2 regions of the Agrobacterium sp. ES01 genome follow, and region 1 is predicted to be linked to the other one. Evidence: riboswitches for the same ligand, from Rfam matches in the RefSeq annotation. Region 1 holds a riboswitch; the other holds the start of a gene.
The links. Region 1 has a riboswitch for S-adenosylmethionine ahead of ACQQ2Q_RS05670 (O-succinylhomoserine sulfhydrylase). Riboswitches for the same ligand answer to the same signal wherever they lie in the genome.
Positions count from the first base shown of each region.

Region 2: another riboswitch for S-adenosylmethionine. It lies ahead of metA (homoserine O-acetyltransferase MetA); the one in region 1 lies ahead of ACQQ2Q_RS05670 (O-succinylhomoserine sulfhydrylase).

Region 1 covers NZ_JBNQTH010000001.1:1,149,846-1,157,788, reverse strand. Annotated here, with positions in the region: gene ACQQ2Q_RS05690 (transporter substrate-binding domain-containing protein) at 1-656, opposite strand, end outside; gene ACQQ2Q_RS05685 (glycosyltransferase family 2 protein) at 698-2,692, shown strand; tRNA gene ACQQ2Q_RS05680 (tRNA-Gly) at 2,681-2,754, opposite strand; gene ACQQ2Q_RS05675 (2'-deoxycytidine 5'-triphosphate deaminase) at 2,810-3,907, opposite strand; SAM riboswitch at 3,980-4,058, shown strand; gene ACQQ2Q_RS05670 (O-succinylhomoserine sulfhydrylase) at 4,102-5,286, shown strand; gene apaG (Co2+/Mg2+ efflux protein ApaG) at 5,434-5,826, shown strand; gene ACQQ2Q_RS05660 (Hsp33 family molecular chaperone) at 5,850-6,839, opposite strand; gene argF (ornithine carbamoyltransferase) at 6,969-7,886, opposite strand; gene ACQQ2Q_RS05650 (aspartate aminotransferase family protein) at 7,900-7,943, opposite strand, start outside.
Region 2 covers NZ_JBNQTH010000006.1:134,747-142,689, forward strand. Annotated here, with positions in the region: gene ACQQ2Q_RS17675 (ubiquinone biosynthesis hydroxylase) at 1-714, shown strand, start outside; gene ACQQ2Q_RS17680 (Trm112 family protein) at 732-920, opposite strand; gene ACQQ2Q_RS17685 (LON peptidase substrate-binding domain-containing protein) at 933-1,604, opposite strand; gene trxA (thioredoxin) at 1,681-2,658, opposite strand; gene ACQQ2Q_RS17695 (prolyl-tRNA synthetase associated domain-containing protein) at 2,723-3,226, opposite strand; tRNA gene ACQQ2Q_RS17700 (tRNA-Gly) at 3,469-3,543, shown strand; gene ACQQ2Q_RS17705 (aldose epimerase family protein) at 3,600-4,625, opposite strand; gene metA (homoserine O-acetyltransferase MetA) at 4,650-5,576, opposite strand; SAM riboswitch at 5,661-5,738, opposite strand; gene rpsU (30S ribosomal protein S21) at 5,989-6,228, shown strand; gene ACQQ2Q_RS17720 (thiamine diphosphokinase) at 6,378-7,028, shown strand; gene ACQQ2Q_RS17725 (ABC-F family ATP-binding cassette domain-containing protein) at 7,033-7,943, shown strand, end outside.

The DNA.
Region 1 (7,943 bases):
TGAGCATCGGCAAATGCCGCGCCAATCTCGCCTTTGCGCAGGCCATCGAGAAGACTGCCCCGGTTCTCGTACAAGCTGGCTTTCATGCGTGGGAAAAAGGAAGACAGCATTGCCTGATGCGCTGTACCGTCCACCACGCCGACCGTCTGGCCGTTTAACGCCCTGATATCTTCGCCTTTCCCCGCGGTCGACTTGTTGCGCACAAACCGCGCCGGCAGCATCATATACGGGCGCGAAAAATCGAACTTGCGTCTGAGTGCCTCGGTGACGGAGATGCCGGCGATCACGGCTTCTCCCTGACCGGATTCCAGCGCCTCTTCCAGGTCCGAAAAGGCAAGTGCCTGGATCTGGCACTTGGCCTCAATGTTCAGTTCAGCGCAGATTTCCCGAATAAGATCGACGTGAAATCCAGACAATCGCCCGGTCTGGTCCGCAAAGTTGAAGGGTGGAAAGTCCGTTGAAGTCAGGACCCGAAATCGCACCAGATTAGACAGATCCGGCCTCGGTAGCCGTTCACGGCTATCGAAAAGCATGGGCATCGGCGCTGTGTCGATCTGGGCTGCCATCGCGGCATGTGTAGCCGCACCGGGCGTCAGAAGCGTAGCTATTTGAAACAGCCCCCCTGAAACTAGGGATGTATATTTCAACCGCATCACTATCATCCGTTGTGGGGAAATCGGGGACGTCATCTGCCTGGATGACGGTTATCAGAATAGTGCGTTCAGGGGAATATGCTGATCATACGGCAGGTCCTGGAAAGACGCGGCACGGCAGCGATGTCCGTGGTCACGATGCGCTGGGGGATTCCCTTGAGCCTGTCTACGATCCGTTTGGCGAACAGCATGTATTCAGACGCATCGGCATAGGCAAGCCGACGATTGCCAAGGCGGCCGAACTCGCACGGCGTCGCGGCACGACGATCGAGCAGGAATTGCTATGTGAATTAGGCATTCAGGAAGCGGCCTATTACGAGGCCTTGGCGCGCGATGCCGGCCTTGCCTATGTCGATGCCGTTTCGCCTTCCAACGTCTCCGACATCCGTGGTCTCGATACCCAGTTGATCACGCCGCAATATCTGCGCGTCTTTCATCCCCAGGCTTCGACTGTGACGGCGATTGTGCCGGAAGCACGGAAGATGGACCATCTGATCGGTCGCTTGAGAGAATTGCCCCAACTCGCCGATCTGCTCGTTGTCACCCGTCCCTCCAGCTTGCGCCGTGCGGTCTGGCAGGCAGGTGAGAAGAGAAGAGTGACCGCTGCCGTCTCACACCTGTTCGAGGAGCGTCCCAAATTCTCGGCGCGGATTGTCATGAGCGGGGGGCAGGGTTTCTGGCTAGGGTTGTGCTTGAGCGCTATTGTCACCGCCTCCATGCTGGCAAGCAGCATCGTTTTAAATGTGCTGCATTCCACCTTCTCGCTGCTCTACTTCTCGGCCCTTTGTCTGCGTATTGCGTCGCTTGGCCACGCCATGCGCCAGGTCGGCGCGGCACCGACAAGCGCTGAAGAAGTGTTGCCGACCTATACCGTGATGGTTGCCCTTTACCGCGAAGCGGCCGTTGCCCCGCAGCTGCTGAGGGCACTGGACCGGCTCGACTGGCCGAAGTCGCGTCTGGATATAAAACTGCTTTGCGAGGCGGATGACCTAGAAACCATTGAGGCCCTGAAGGCCCTCAAACCTGGCCGGCAGTATGAGATCGTCGAGGTGCCCGATTTCGGACCGCGCACAAAGCCGAAGGCCTTGAGCTACGCACTGTGCGCCGCGCGCGGTCGCTATATTGTTGTCTATGATGCCGAGGATAGGCCGCATCGCGGCCAATTGAAGGAAGCCCATGCGCGCTTTACCGCGCTGCCTGAGGATCTGGCATGTCTGCAAGCGCCATTGATCATCACAAATGGCAATCGCTGCTTCTTAAGCGCGCTGTTTGCCTTGGAATATGCAGCGCAGTTTCGTGGTCTTCTCCCCTTTCTAGCGCGTCTCCGCATGCCCATCCCCCTGGGCGGGACGTCGAATCATTTCCGCACGGATATTCTGCGCCGCATCGGCGGCTGGGATCCCTTCAATGTGACCGAGGATGCGGACCTCGGCATGCGCCTGCACCGCCTTGGCTACCGTACCGGTGTGCTCAGACATCACACGCTTGAGGATGCGCCGGTAGACCTGTCGGTGTGGATGCGCCAACGTACCCGTTGGTTCAAGGGATGGCTGCAGACATGGCTGGTTGTCACGCGGGACAATCGGGAAGCAAGGGCGGAGATGGGCTGGAAGGGCTTTGTCGTATTTCAGTTGCTGTTCGGTGGTGTGATCGTATCCGCATTGCTCCATCCGGCTCTCGTCGTCGCACTCATCCAATCTTGCATGTTCATGCTTGAAACGCCGAAGCCGCCGATCAGCGCGCTTCAGATTATTCTGATCGTTGTCGATCTTCTCAACGTCATGGGATCTTATGCGGTGTTCATCGCACTCGGTGTCTCACCCATGATGCCGCAGGAAAAACAACGAATCGGCATGCGATGGATTGGTGTCCCGGTCTACTGGATGATGATCACCATCGCTGCCTGGCGCGCCGTGTTTGAACTCAGGCGCAATCCGTTCTTCTGGCACAAGACACCCCATTCGCCGGCAGCACAGGAACAAGTGCGTCGCCAGAGATGGTGGAGCCGGAGATGGAAGCCAAGTCTTTGGAGCGGGTGAAGGGAATCGAACCCTCGTATTCAGCTTGGGAAGCTGCTGCTCTACCATTGAGCTACACCCGCGATGAGACTTCATTACCAGCAAGCAACGGCAGCCAGCAAGCGCAAAAACGAAGGCTCAGCCTGCGCGGAAATGCTTGGAGAGCTTCAGGCCCTGCGCCTGATAGTTCGACCCGAGCCCGGTGCCATAAAGCCCTTCCGGCTTTTCCTGCATGTCCTCATAAACCAGCCGGCCGATAATCTGGCCATGCTCGAGAATGAAGGGGACTTCGTGGCTGCGCACTTCCAGTACAGCACGGCTTCCGGCACCGCCGGCGCCCGCATGTCCAAAGCCCGGGTCGAAGAAGCCGGCATAGTGCACGCGGAACTCACCCACCAGCGGGTCGTATGGCGTCATTTCAGCAGCATAAAGGGGAGGCACATGCACAGCCTCGTTGGAAACGAGAATATAGAACTCGTCCGGATCGAGGATCAGTTCGCGGCTGCCGCGGTTATAGATCGGTTCCCAGAAGTCGAGAATGTCGTGGGCGGCTTTCCGGTCAACATCTATCACCGAAGTGTGGTGCTTGCCGCGATAGCCGATCAGACCGTCAGGGCTGGAGCCGGTCAGGTCGATCGAAAGCGCAATGCCACCGCCGGAGACATTGGGCACATCACTGGCAACAAGCGTTTCAGCGGAATGCAGGTCCAGCAATTGCGCTTCTGACAGCAATGCGTGCCCGACACGAAAGCGGATCTGCGACAGGCGTGAGCCGCGTCGAACGATGATCGGGAATGTCCGCGGCGAAATCTCCAGATAGAGCGGCCCTTTATAGCCGGCCGGCACCTTGTCGAACTCCTGGGCCCGGTCGACCATGACGCGGGTAAAGATGTCCAGGCGGCCAGTGGAACTCTTGGGGTTCGCCGACGCCGAAATATCCTCTGGAAGCTCAAGGCTTTCCATCAGCGGAACGATGTAGACGCAGCCGGTTTCCAGCACCGCTCCGTTCTCTAGGTCGATCTCGTGAAGGGTCAGCCGCTCAAGCTTCTCGGCAACGGTGCAGCCGGGGCCCGGCATGAAGCTGGCGCGCACGCGGATAGCTTTCGAGCCAAGGCGCAGGTCGAGGCTGGCCGGCTGTATCTGGTCGCTGTCGAGTATGTCCTGGCTTTTCAGCTGACCTTCAGCGAAGAGCGCCTTGATGGCGCGGTCGGCCAGAATGCCTGATTTCCTAGTCATGTCGTCGTTCCTGTTTGGCGAGACAAAATCAAAAGCGGAGAATTGACGCAAGTCACCAACCGGCGTATTAGGCCCTTATCCCGTGGTGATTTGGCCGGTCGGCTTGCAGCCACGTTAAACAAATGGCTAAAAAGACCGGGTATGAAACCGGTCTGCTTTTGCGACCGGTTTTTTTTGTTTGAAAGGCACGTGGCATGAGCAAGAAATGGCGCCCGGCAACGCAACTTGTCCATGGAGGAACACTCCGCTCGCAATACGGTGAGGTATCGGAAGCAATCTTCCTGACCCAGGGCTTCGTCTACGACAATTCCGCCGCCGCAGAGGCGCGCTTCAAGGGCGAGGACGACGGTTTTATCTATGCCCGTTACGGCAGCCCGACCAATGATATGTTTGAAAAGCGCATGTGCATGCTGGAAGGTGCCGAAGATGCGCGCGCCACGGCATCGGGCATGGCCGCAATCACGGCTGCGATCATGTGTCAGCTGAAAACGGGCGACCACATCGTTGCCGCTCGCGCCCTGTTCGGTTCGTGCCGCTGGGTGGTCGAGACGCTCGCCCCTCGCTATGGCATCGACTGCACACTGGTCGATGGTCGCGATCTCGCAAATTGGGAAGAGGCGATCCGCCCCAATACAAAGGTCTTCTTCCTCGAAAGCCCGACCAATCCGACACTGGAAGTGGTTGATATTGCAGCCGTGGCAAGACTGGCCGATCAGGCAGGCGCGACACTGGTTGTCGACAATGTCTTTGCCACTCCGCTGTTCCAGAAGCCTTTGGAACTGGGTGCGCATGTCGTCGTCTACTCCGCAACCAAGCATATCGATGGTCAGGGTCGTTGTCTGGGAGGCGTCGTTCTGTCCAACAAGGAATGGATCGACGAAAACCTGCATGACTATTTCCGTCATAGCGGTCCCGCCATGTCTCCATTCAATGCATGGACATTGCTGAAGGGCATTGAGACGCTGCCTCTGCGGGTAAAGCAGCAGACGGAGAATGCGGCAAGGATCGCCGACCTGCTCGCCGACAGCGGCAAGGTGGCCCGTGTCATTTATCCGGGACGCGCCGATCATCCTCAGGCCAGCATCATTGCAAAGCAGATGACGGGCGGATCGACGCTCGTTGCCTTCGAAATGAAGGGCGGCAAGGACGCGGCCTTCGCCTTGCAGGACGCATTGGACGTGGTGACCATCTCCAACAATCTTGGCGATGCCAAGAGCCTGATCACCCATCCGGCAACCACCACGCACAAGAACCTCAGTGACGAAGCGCGTGCGGAGCTGGGCATAACCGATGGCACCGTCCGGTTGTCCTGCGGTATCGAGGATGGCGACGATCTGCTTGAGGACTTCGCCCGGGCATTGGATGTCTTGAAGGCCTGACCTCTGTCACGCAGCCGATAATTGTCACGTGGATGCCCAGAAATAATCTGTAACAAAGGCTGTGGAGCGTGCATGCGCCACAGCCTTTTATTGACGTTAACGTCAGGCTGTAGAATATGGTTAACGAACTGATTGGAGGTTTGGCGAATGTATCGAGCCCTGACGAGGGACATAGAGGTGAGTGTCGAGCCGTATTATCTGGAGGAGCAATCCGATCCGGGTGACGACCGCTATGTCTGGGGCTATCGTGTCGTCATATCAAACCATTCCGACAAGCCGGTGAGACTGATCAACCGTTACTGGAACATCACCGATCAAAACGGGCAGGTGGACGAGGTTCGCGGCCCGGGGGTCGTCGGTGAGCAGCCCCAGCTCGATCCTGGAGCATCCTACGAATACCAGTCGGGATGCCCGCTGGATACGCCATCAGGCATGATGTTCGGTCATTATCAGATGCAGACAGAGGACGGCGAACGTTTCAATGTCGCCATCCCCGCATTTTCGCTCGATAGCCCGGGTCTGGCCCGCGTCCTGAACTAACCGACGCGGCTGTCGAAGCAAGCTCAGGCGTTTTCCAGCTCATCGGGTTCGTAGCGATAGGTGGTCGAGCAGAATTCGCAGGTCACCGCAATCCTGCCCTCTTCCTGGCTTGCCTCGATATCTTCGGGTGTAAAGCCCTGGAGTACGCCCTTGATTTTCTCGCGTGAACAGCTGCAACGGTCGTGAACTTCCTGCGGCGGGAAAACCCTCACGCCACGCTCGTGGAACAGACGGAATAGCAGTCTCTCGACGCCGATCAGCGGATCGGTCAACTCGTCGGCATCGACGGTCTCGACCAGCATGCGTGTTTCCGACCATGCATCATCATCAGCAAGATCCAGATCGCGGTCATCGCCGTCTCCACCGTGAAGGTCGGGCTGGCGCATCCGCTCCGGTGCATCGGGTAAAAATTGCACGATGACGCCTCCCGCACGCCAGGCATGGCGAGGGTTTCCGTCCTCGTCCCGGTCGTAGAGCTCAGCGGCGCCCAGTCGCACACGCGTCGGGATCTGTTCCGACTGGCGGAAATAGACGCCGGCAATGTCTTCCAGCGTTGATCCGTCGAGCGGGACGATGCCCTGGTAAGGGGTCATGTAGTTGCCCTGGTCGATGGTAAAGGCAAGAACGCCGGCCCCGAGCAGCTGTTCAGGTGAGCCTTCGCCTTTGGCAACAGCCGCTGCCACGGCCTCGGCATCGAAGCGCGCATAGGCACGAACATTTTCGGGCGTGGAGAAATCCGCAACCAGAAGATCGACTGGACCGTCGCTCTTGGTCTGCACCGTAAACTTGCCCTGAAATTTGAGCGACGTGCCGATGAGAACGGTCAGAACCATCATTTCCGCGAGCAGCCGTGCGACTGCCGGCGGATAATCATGCCGGTCGAGAATGGTGTTTAACAGTGGGCCGAGTTGAACCGCGCGCCCGCGCACGTCGAGCCCTTCGATTTGAAACGGAACAACCCGGTCATCGCCGGCGAAACCGAATTCGCCGAGCTCTGTGGATGTGTCAGACATTGTGGCAGCTCCTTCGCGCAAGCGCGCTTGAGATGGCGGGGCCTTCGCCCCCAGTTACCGCACAAATGGTCAGAATACTGCAAAAGGTCAAGTATCGAGGGGAGGCGGGGCCTCCCCTTTTTCAGGATATCAGAATGCGCCGAGGCACCAGGCAAGGATGGACTTCTGTGCATGCAGGCGATTTTCCGCCTCGTCAAAGACGACCGACTGCGGTCCGTCAATCACGTCGTCTGTCACCTCTTCGCCGCGGTGGGCGGGCAGGCAATGCATGAACAGCGCATCCTTTTGCGCACGCGCCATCAAGGCCTTGTTGACCTGATACGGCTGGAACACGTTATGGCCACGCGCCTTGTGTTCCAGGTTCATCGAAACCCAGGTATCGGTGATCACGGCATCAACATCCGCAACAGCCCTCTCTGCATCATGGGTCAGCATGATCTCGCCACCATTGTCGCGCGCCCAGTTGAGGATCTTGTCATCGGGTTCTGAGCCCATCGGCACGGCCATGTTCATGCGGTAGCCAAATCGGGCAGAGCCTTCCACGAGCGAATGCAGCACATTATTGCCGTCACCGGTCCATGCGAGTGTTTTGCCAGAGATTGGCCCGCGATGCTCCTCGAAGGTCATGATGTCGGCCATGATCTGGCAAGGATGGGTCATATCCGTCAGGGCGTTGATCACCGGCACTGTGGCATGCTCGGCCATTTCCAGCAGGCGCGAATGGTCGGTGGTGCGGATCATGATGGCATCGACATAGCGCGACAGCACCTTGGCTGTATCGCCAATCGTTTCGGCGCGACCGAGCTGCATTTCGGTGCCGGACAGGAACAGTGTCTCCCCACCGAGTTGGCGCATGCCCACATCGAAGGACACGCGGGTGCGGGTGGACGGTTTCTCGAAAATCATCGCCAGCATCTTGCCGGCTAGAGGCTTGTCGTCCGTACCGGCCTTGGTCGCGCTTTTGCGCGCCATGGCGTCGTCAAGGATGGAGCGCAGTTCGCTGGCCGAAACGGCCGAGAGATCGAGAAAATGCTTTGGAGATGCCATTCTATCTTACCTGTCAGCCGTGAAGGCTTGTCTTGTGATCCTGTGTGTGGAGTGTTT
Region 2 (7,943 bases), on a different contig from region 1:
TCTAAACTGCGCGATCTCGCCGGTATCAAGGTGGTCAAGTGGGACTACGGCCAGTCGGGCATCGTTACGACCGTGGAACATGAGCGTCCGCATGAGGGCTGTGCGGAAGAGCATTTCCTGCCCGCGGGTCCATTCGCGATCCTGCCTTTGAAGGGTAATCGCTCATCACTGGTCTGGACCGAGAGAACTGCTGATGCCGACCGCCTCGTTGCGGCGGACGATCTGGTCTTCGAAGAAGAACTCGAGCGCAGGTTCGGACATAAGCTGGGTGCCATTACGGCCGTTGCAGATCGCCGGGCATTTCCCTTGGGGCTTACGCTGTCACGCTCGTTCATTGCACCGAGGCTCGCACTTGCCGGTGATGCGGCGCATGGTATCCACCCGATTTCCGGGCAAGGTCTCAATCTGGGCTTCAAGGATGTGGCAGCGCTTGCCGAGACGATTGTCGATGCCGACCGACTGGGCCTCGATATCGGTTCGGTCAATGTGCTGGAGCGCTATCAGTCCTGGCGCCGCTTCGACACGTTCAGAATGGGTGTGACAACGGATGTTCTGAACCGGATGTTCTCGAATGATTTTGCCCCCTTGCGCGCCGTTCGCGATCTTGGGCTTGGGCTTGTCGACCGAGTTCCGGGGCTGAAAAACTATTTTATCGGCGAAGCTGCCGGATTGAAGCCTGGAGGGCCCAAGCTGCTCGCGGGGCACGGCATCTAAGAGACGAGATCAGCCTGTCAGCCCTCGATCTTGCGGGCTTCCGAAATGAGCATGATGGGAATGCCATCACGGATGGGGTAAGCCAGCCTGGCTACTTCAGACACCAGCTCGTTCTTCTCCTTGTCGTAAGACAATCTTCCCTTGGTCAGCGGGCAGACGAGAAGCTCAAGAAGCTTGGGATCGACGCGACTGATGCGCTCGTCCATCTGTGTCGTCCTTTATTGGATCATGTTGTCGGAATCGCCGAAATCGCGGGCGAGAACGATCTCGGTGATGGCGATCAGCGTTTCCGCGCGGGTTTTCAGATCCGGCGCTTCCAGCAAAGCCTGCTTTTCCGGCGCGCCGAACGGCGCCATCATCGACAGGGAGTTTACCAGTGTCAGATTGCTGGCCTTTTCAATGCTTTCCCAGTCTGCCTCAAGTTTGTTGGCAACAAGATAGCTTTTGAAGGACGCCAAAAGTGCTGAACGATCAACGGAAGTCTGTTCTTCCTGGCAGGCAAGATCGGTGATGAAAGGCGTTATGCGATAGGAGCGGTAGGGCTTGTGACCGGCGATCTCATCGATCAGGCGGAAGCGGCATACACCCTCCAGCGAGACGATGTATCGGCCGTCGCCCGATTCCGCCAAAGAGGTGATCCGTCCGATACAGCCAACCTGACACAGGTCGGGGTGCTCGCCCTTGACGGCACCCTCATGCATGGCCGGCTGCACCATGCCGATAAGCCGGTTGGACGAAAGAGCCGCGTCAAACATGGCGATATAGCGCGGCTCGAATATGTTGAGCGGCAGATGGCCAGCGGGCAGCAGCAAGGCACCGGTCAGGGGGAAAACCGGCAGGCTGTCCGGCAGGTCTTTTTCCGTTAGATATCGGGCATTTCCGACTTGCATCGCCCACTCCATTCCGTTTCCGGCGCCCCGAAACCTAGCGTTTCGGGAGGCTATCAGTGTGTTGTTGCCGCCGCGCTTAGGAAAACAGCAGCGCCGACAGTCTGCGCCGCGCCGCAATCGTCGCCGGGTCCTTTGGGCCCCATACATCGAACAGTTCCAGTAGTTCGCGGCGTGCGAGATCGTCTTCAAACGTGCGGTCACGTTTCATGATGGTCAAAAGGTGCTCGGCGGCCTCGTCGCGTTTGCCCTGAACGTTGAGGATCTTCGACAGTTTAAGGCGTGCGGCATGATCGTCGGGATCGGCAGCGATCGCTTTTTCAAGCGCTGCCGGATCGCCCAGCTTCTTCACCTCGTCGATCTGGTTCAGCTGCTTGATCGCCATCTGGATGTCGTGATCGGCCTTCAACTCGTCCGGCACACTGTCCAGCAGTTCACGGGCGTGTTCTTCCTGACCAACGGCAATCATGCACTGGGCGAGCCCGGCGACAGCCTTCGCGCTGGTCGGATCGGCCTGCATGACTGCGCCATAAAGCTGGGCTGCCTGCTGAATGTCGCCCTGATCGAAAAGCTGCTTTGCCTCCTCAATCGCTGCTTCGAGCTGCGCTCCCGCATCATCCGCGCCTGTACCGCCGAGCTTTTCGATGAATTCGCGCACCTGGCTCTCGGGCAATGCACCCATGAAGCCATCCGCTGGACGTCCATCGACAAAAGCAACAATTGCCGGGATAGACTGGATGCCGAGCTGGCCCGGGATCGAGGGGTGGTCATCAATGTTCAGTTTAACCAGCTTCACGCGCCCACCAGCTTCATTGACGACCTTTTCGAGAACAGGGGTCAATTGCTTGCACGGTCCGCACCACGGCGCCCAGAAATCGACGAGCACTGGCTGGTTGCGCGAGTCTTCAACCACATCCTTGGCGAAGCCGGCAGTGGTCGTATCCTTCACGTGATTGCCAGAGGGCGCAGGTCCGGCAGCCGGCGCGACGCCAAAGGTCGCCTGACCTGTCATCTGCTGCCCGGAAAAACCGCCATAGGGGTTGCTGCTATCACTCATCGAAATTCTCCCGCCGTCTCTGAGGCTTGCAAAGACCTTTAACCGTTACCCTACAGATCGTATGTCAGGCTGAAACTTTCAAGACAAGCGGCGTGTGGCCCGTGGCTTCGATAAAGCGCAACAGGTCGTCCCGCGCAATCGATGCGGTGGCATCGTTGGAAAGAGGATGGCAGTTGATGATCTCCTCCTTCATCAATTCTTCGTCCAGAATGAATGTTACGTTGTTTCCGGTGTCGTTGATGGCGGCGAGGGCCGTGACTGAGCCTGGCGTTACGCCCAGATATTCCATCAGCTTTTCGGGTTTTCCGAAAGACACACGGCTTGAAGCGCCGATGATCGTATGGATGGTCTTCAGATCAACGATTGCGTGCTCTTCCACCGTGAGCAGAAAAAAACGGTCCTTCTTGTCCTTCACAAACAGGTTCTTCGTGTGGCCGCCGGGTATCTCGTCTCTGAGCGATACTGATTCTGCCACCGTGAAGACAGGCTCATGGGTTTTGGTCTTATGCGTTATGTTCAGGTCGTCCAAAAGGCGAAAGAGGTCATCAGCGGTCTTGGGCACGGGCAGTCCTCGGTGATTGTTTAAAGGGCTTGGAAGGCCCGGGATTTTTAGGGGCGCTAGCGGCAATTGGCAACTGTAGCAGTGCATTGGCGCAGGTGCAGAAAGGGCGGTTCTCCCGGCTGAATAATTTTTCTTCCAGAATCCGTCATTTCCCTGTTGCATTTGAAAATCGTTTGAGCGATATAGCGCCCGTCGCCGCAACGTGGTTGACCTTCGATCCAGAGCATACCCCCGGATCGTCGCTGTGAGCGGGTGTAGCTCAGGGGTAGAGCACAACCTTGCCAAGGTTGGGGTCGAGCGTTCGAATCGCTTCACCCGCTCCAATTTTCTCCCAAATAACAGTATTGAAATATTGGCTCGCCTCGGGCGAAGGCAATATTCATGCCTTCGCGAAAATGTAATCGGTTTCCTGACGCAGCATGTCTCCTGGCCGCAAAATAGCCTTGGGGAAATTGCTGTGATTGACGGCGTCCGGCCAGATCTGCGTTTCCAGACAAAACCCGCCGAATGGTTGATAGTGGCGGCCGTCGAGGCCCGGCACCGGCACATCCAGTGATCCGCCGATATAGAATTGAACGCCGGGCTCGGTCGAGCGGACATCAAGGCTAACGCCGGATGCAAGGCTTTCAACCCGCGCGATGCTGCGTTTCTCTGTGCGTTCGGCGGACAAGCAGAAATTATGGTCGAAAGGCACTTGCTTGCCGTTTTCACCCCTGCGGATAGGCGCAATTTTACGAAAATCAAATGGTGTTTTCTCGACGGAACGCTGTTCACCCGTCGGTATGAGCTTGTCGTCAACGGGAAGATAATGCTCGGCGGCAATCATGATCCGATGATCGAGAATCGTATCGCCACCATCCAGATTGAAATAGGAATGATGGCAGATATTGGCGGGTGTCGGTCGATCCGTGATGGTTTCATGCGTGACGGAAAAAATGCCGCCTTCCTTCAATCGGTAGGTGGTCGTCGCAGTGCAATTGCCGGGATAACCGCCCCGGCCATCAGGATCGGTAAATGTCAGGACGGCGTAATCGCTTCCATAGTCAACGAGTTCCCAAGTATTGACCCCCATGCCATCGCCGCCGCCATGAAGGTGGCCATAGCCGCCTTCGTTCAGGTCAAGCTGGTAGCTTTTGCCGTCGATCGTCATGCGACCATTGGCGATGCGGTTGGCGTAGCGACCCGGCGTGGTGCCGAAGTAAGGGGAATGGGCCAGATAGTCGCTGAAGCGTTCGAAGCCGAGCACGAGAGAAGGTTCATGGCCGTCGAGGCGCAGATCCTGAAGCACGCCACCCCAGGTCAGGATGGAGGCCTTCAGGCCGCAGCCTGATAAATGGATGCGGTGAACCGGTTGGCCTTTCTTATCCGTTCCAAAAAGCTCAAGCTTTGACTGATCGCTTGTCACGTTGTTATTCCTCCCCTTGAATGCCTAGCTGCCCGTCTTTCCGATGGCCTTCAGCTCGTATGGCGTGGTCTGATAGATTTCGTTGATCCAGTTTCCGAAAAAAAGGTGGGCATGGCTGCGCCAGCGGTTTTGCGGCGGCCGGTCCGGATTATCTCCGGGAAAATAATTGAAGGGCGGCTTGATCGGCGCGCCCGTCTCCACGTCGCGGAAATATTCATCTGCGAGAGAGGTGGAATCATATTCGACATGGTTGAACATGTAGAGGCGCCTGGATGCTTCTTCCTGAACAAGGCAGACACCCATTTCATCCGATTCCATCAGAATCTCGAGGCCCTCAACCTTCTCGATGTCGGCTCTTCGAACTTCTGTCCATCTCGAGACCGGGATCTGGAAATCATCGGAGAACCCACTGAGATAGACGGATGACGGCTTGAGGTTCTGATGACGATAGACACCGAAGGCCTTTTCACCGAGCGCATATTTCGGCACGCCATGAAAATGATAGATCGCAGCCATCGCACCCCAGCAGATATTCAGCGTGGAGTGAACATTGGTCTTTGTCCAATCGAGGATCTGGCACATTTCATCCCAGTAGGTCACATCCTCAAAGGGGAGCGTTTCAATCGGAGCGCCGGTGATGATGAAGCCGTCGAACTGACGGTCCTTCACTTCATCCCAGGTTTCATAGAATGAGAGCAGGTGCTCTTCCGGCGTGTTTTTGGCCCTGTGCCCGCCGATGCGGATGAGCGAAAACTCCACCTGAAGCGGTGATGCGCCCACCAGTCTCGCGATCTGAAGCTCAGTCTTGATCTTGTTCGGCATGAGGTTGAGGAGGCCGATTTGCAAGGGGCGGATGTCCTGGCGGATCGCTTCGGTTTCCGTCATGACGCGCACGCCCTCATCAATGAGGGTTTCGAAGGCTGGTAGCGTATCGGGGATCTTGATCGGCATATTTGGCTCGACTTTCCTTCTCGTCGCGGAATACCGCGTACAAAAATCCGGCCGCTTGGTGATCGCCACCGGTTCCGGGAAGTCTGTCAACTTGCCACGGCCCTTTAGCGATTTGTTTAACGTGGCTGCAAGCCGGCCGGCCAAATCACCACGATCAGCAGCTTTGATAGCTCTGCCGCTGCAGGTGGTCAACGAAAAAGCATGATGCAACCTGTGCTGTTCGGGCTTGACCCGGAGGGGGTGCTGACTACATAAGACGCGTGGCCGGGTTTCTTCGCCTTGCGCGGACCACATAATTTTATGCCCGGCATCGCTCTCAGCCGAAAGCGAAATAGCACCTGAAGAGTGCCGTCGTTCATACCGCCTTATCGGCGGGCACGAACTATGTGTTACCTCAAACGAAGGAGACAACGTGCAAGTTATTGTCCGTGACAACAATGTAGACCAGGCGTTGCGTGCGCTGAAAAAGAAGATGCAGCGCGAAGGCCTTTTCCGTGAAATGAAGGCTCGCCAAGCCTATGAGAAGCCATCTGCTCGCCGCGCTCGCGAAAAGGCAGAAGGCATCAGCCGCATGCGCAAGCTGGCCCGCAAGAAAGCACAGCGCGAAGGGCTGATTCCGGGACCTCGCAAAAAAGTAGCTGCAGGGCGGTAATCGCGCCCATTTGCGTGAGATATGATCGCATCGATCTTAGATCGATCTGGCAACAAGGGTGAAGGCGCCGCGTTTTGGTACTTCTATACAGTACCGCTGTTTCGATGCGCCTTTCCCTTTTGCGCAAAGATGCGCTAAGGGCTCGTTTCATGAACGAACCCGCTTTTACAATCCTTCTTGGTGGAATGCTGACGCCTTCGGAACGGCTTAAACAAGTCGTCGCCGGCACGCGCGCCATTGCCGCTGATGGTGGCATGCGTCACGCGAAGGTGCTGGGACTTCAGCCTGAGCTTTGGGTTGGCGATTTCGACAGTTCCGATGACCTGCCCGAAAGCGATTATCCCGGCATTTTGAGGATGCCTTATCCGGCCAGAAAGAATGTGACGGACGGGGAGATTGCCGTGGATGAGGCGATAGCCCGAGGGGCGCGCAAGCTTGTTCTGGTGGGTGCGCTTGGCGGTGAGCGCTCCGACCATGCGACGATGCACCTGATTGCTGGTGTCGCATTGGCGAAATCCGGTCTGGACGTGATGATGACCTCGGGCGACGAAGAAGCATATCCGTTGCTTTCAAGGCCCTTGTATCTCGACTTGCCGCAAGGCTCGCTGTTTTCCGTGCTTGGTCTGACAAGGCTTGAAGGCCTTACCATTCGCAATGCACGCTACCCGCTCAACGACTTTACCCTTCCATTCGGTTCTTCGCGGACGATTTCGAACGTCGCCGAAGGACCAGTCGAATTCACGCTGGGCAGCGGCGATGCCGTGATCCTTGCGCGCCCTCATGACCTGACCGGAGCCTGAAACCTTGGCGCCTCCCATTTTGAAACTCGACGACATCAAGCTTTCCTTTGGCGGTACGCCATTGCTCGACGGCGCAAATCTGCAGGTGGAGCCGGGCGACCGGATTTGTCTCGTGGGGCGAAACGGCTCCGGCAAGTCGACGCTGATGAAGATTGCCGCCGGCATGGTGGAGTCACAGTCGGGCGAGGTGTTTAGGCATCCGTCTTCGACGATCCGCTATCTGGAGCAGGCTCCGGATTTCGGCGGATATACCACCGTTCAGGCATATGCAGAATCGGGACTTGGCCCCGGAGACGATGCCTATCGGGTCACTTATCTGCTGGAACATCTGGGATTGACCGGCGAGGAAGATCCGACGCGATTGTCGGGTGGGGAGGCGCGGCGTGCAGCGCTTGCGCGCGTATTGGCGCCGGAACCCGATATTCTTCTCCTGGATGAGCCGACCAACCATCTGGACCTTCCGACAATCGAGTGGCTGGAAGCCGAGCTTGCTTCTTCGCGCAGTGCCCTCGTGCTGATCTCGCATGACCGTCGTTTTCTCGAGAAAGTCTCCAATGCCACCGTCTGGCTCGACCGGGGTCTTTCGCGTCGTCTCGACCGTGGCTTCGGTTTCTTCGAGGAATGGCGCGACAAGGTGCTGGAGGAAGAAGAGATCGAGCAGCACAAGCTTGGCAAGGCCATCGAACGCGAAGAGCACTGGCTACGCTATGGTGTAACGGCGCGGCGCAAGCGCAATATGCGTCGCCTTGGCAACCTGCAGCAGTTGCGCTCCGATTATCGCGGTCATAAGGGTCCTCAGGGCACAATCCAGGCCAATATCACCGAGGGCAAGGATAGCGGCAAGCTGGTAATCGAGGCGGAGCGAATTACCAAGGCCTATGGCGAGCGTACCATTGTGTCGCCGTTTTCGCTGCG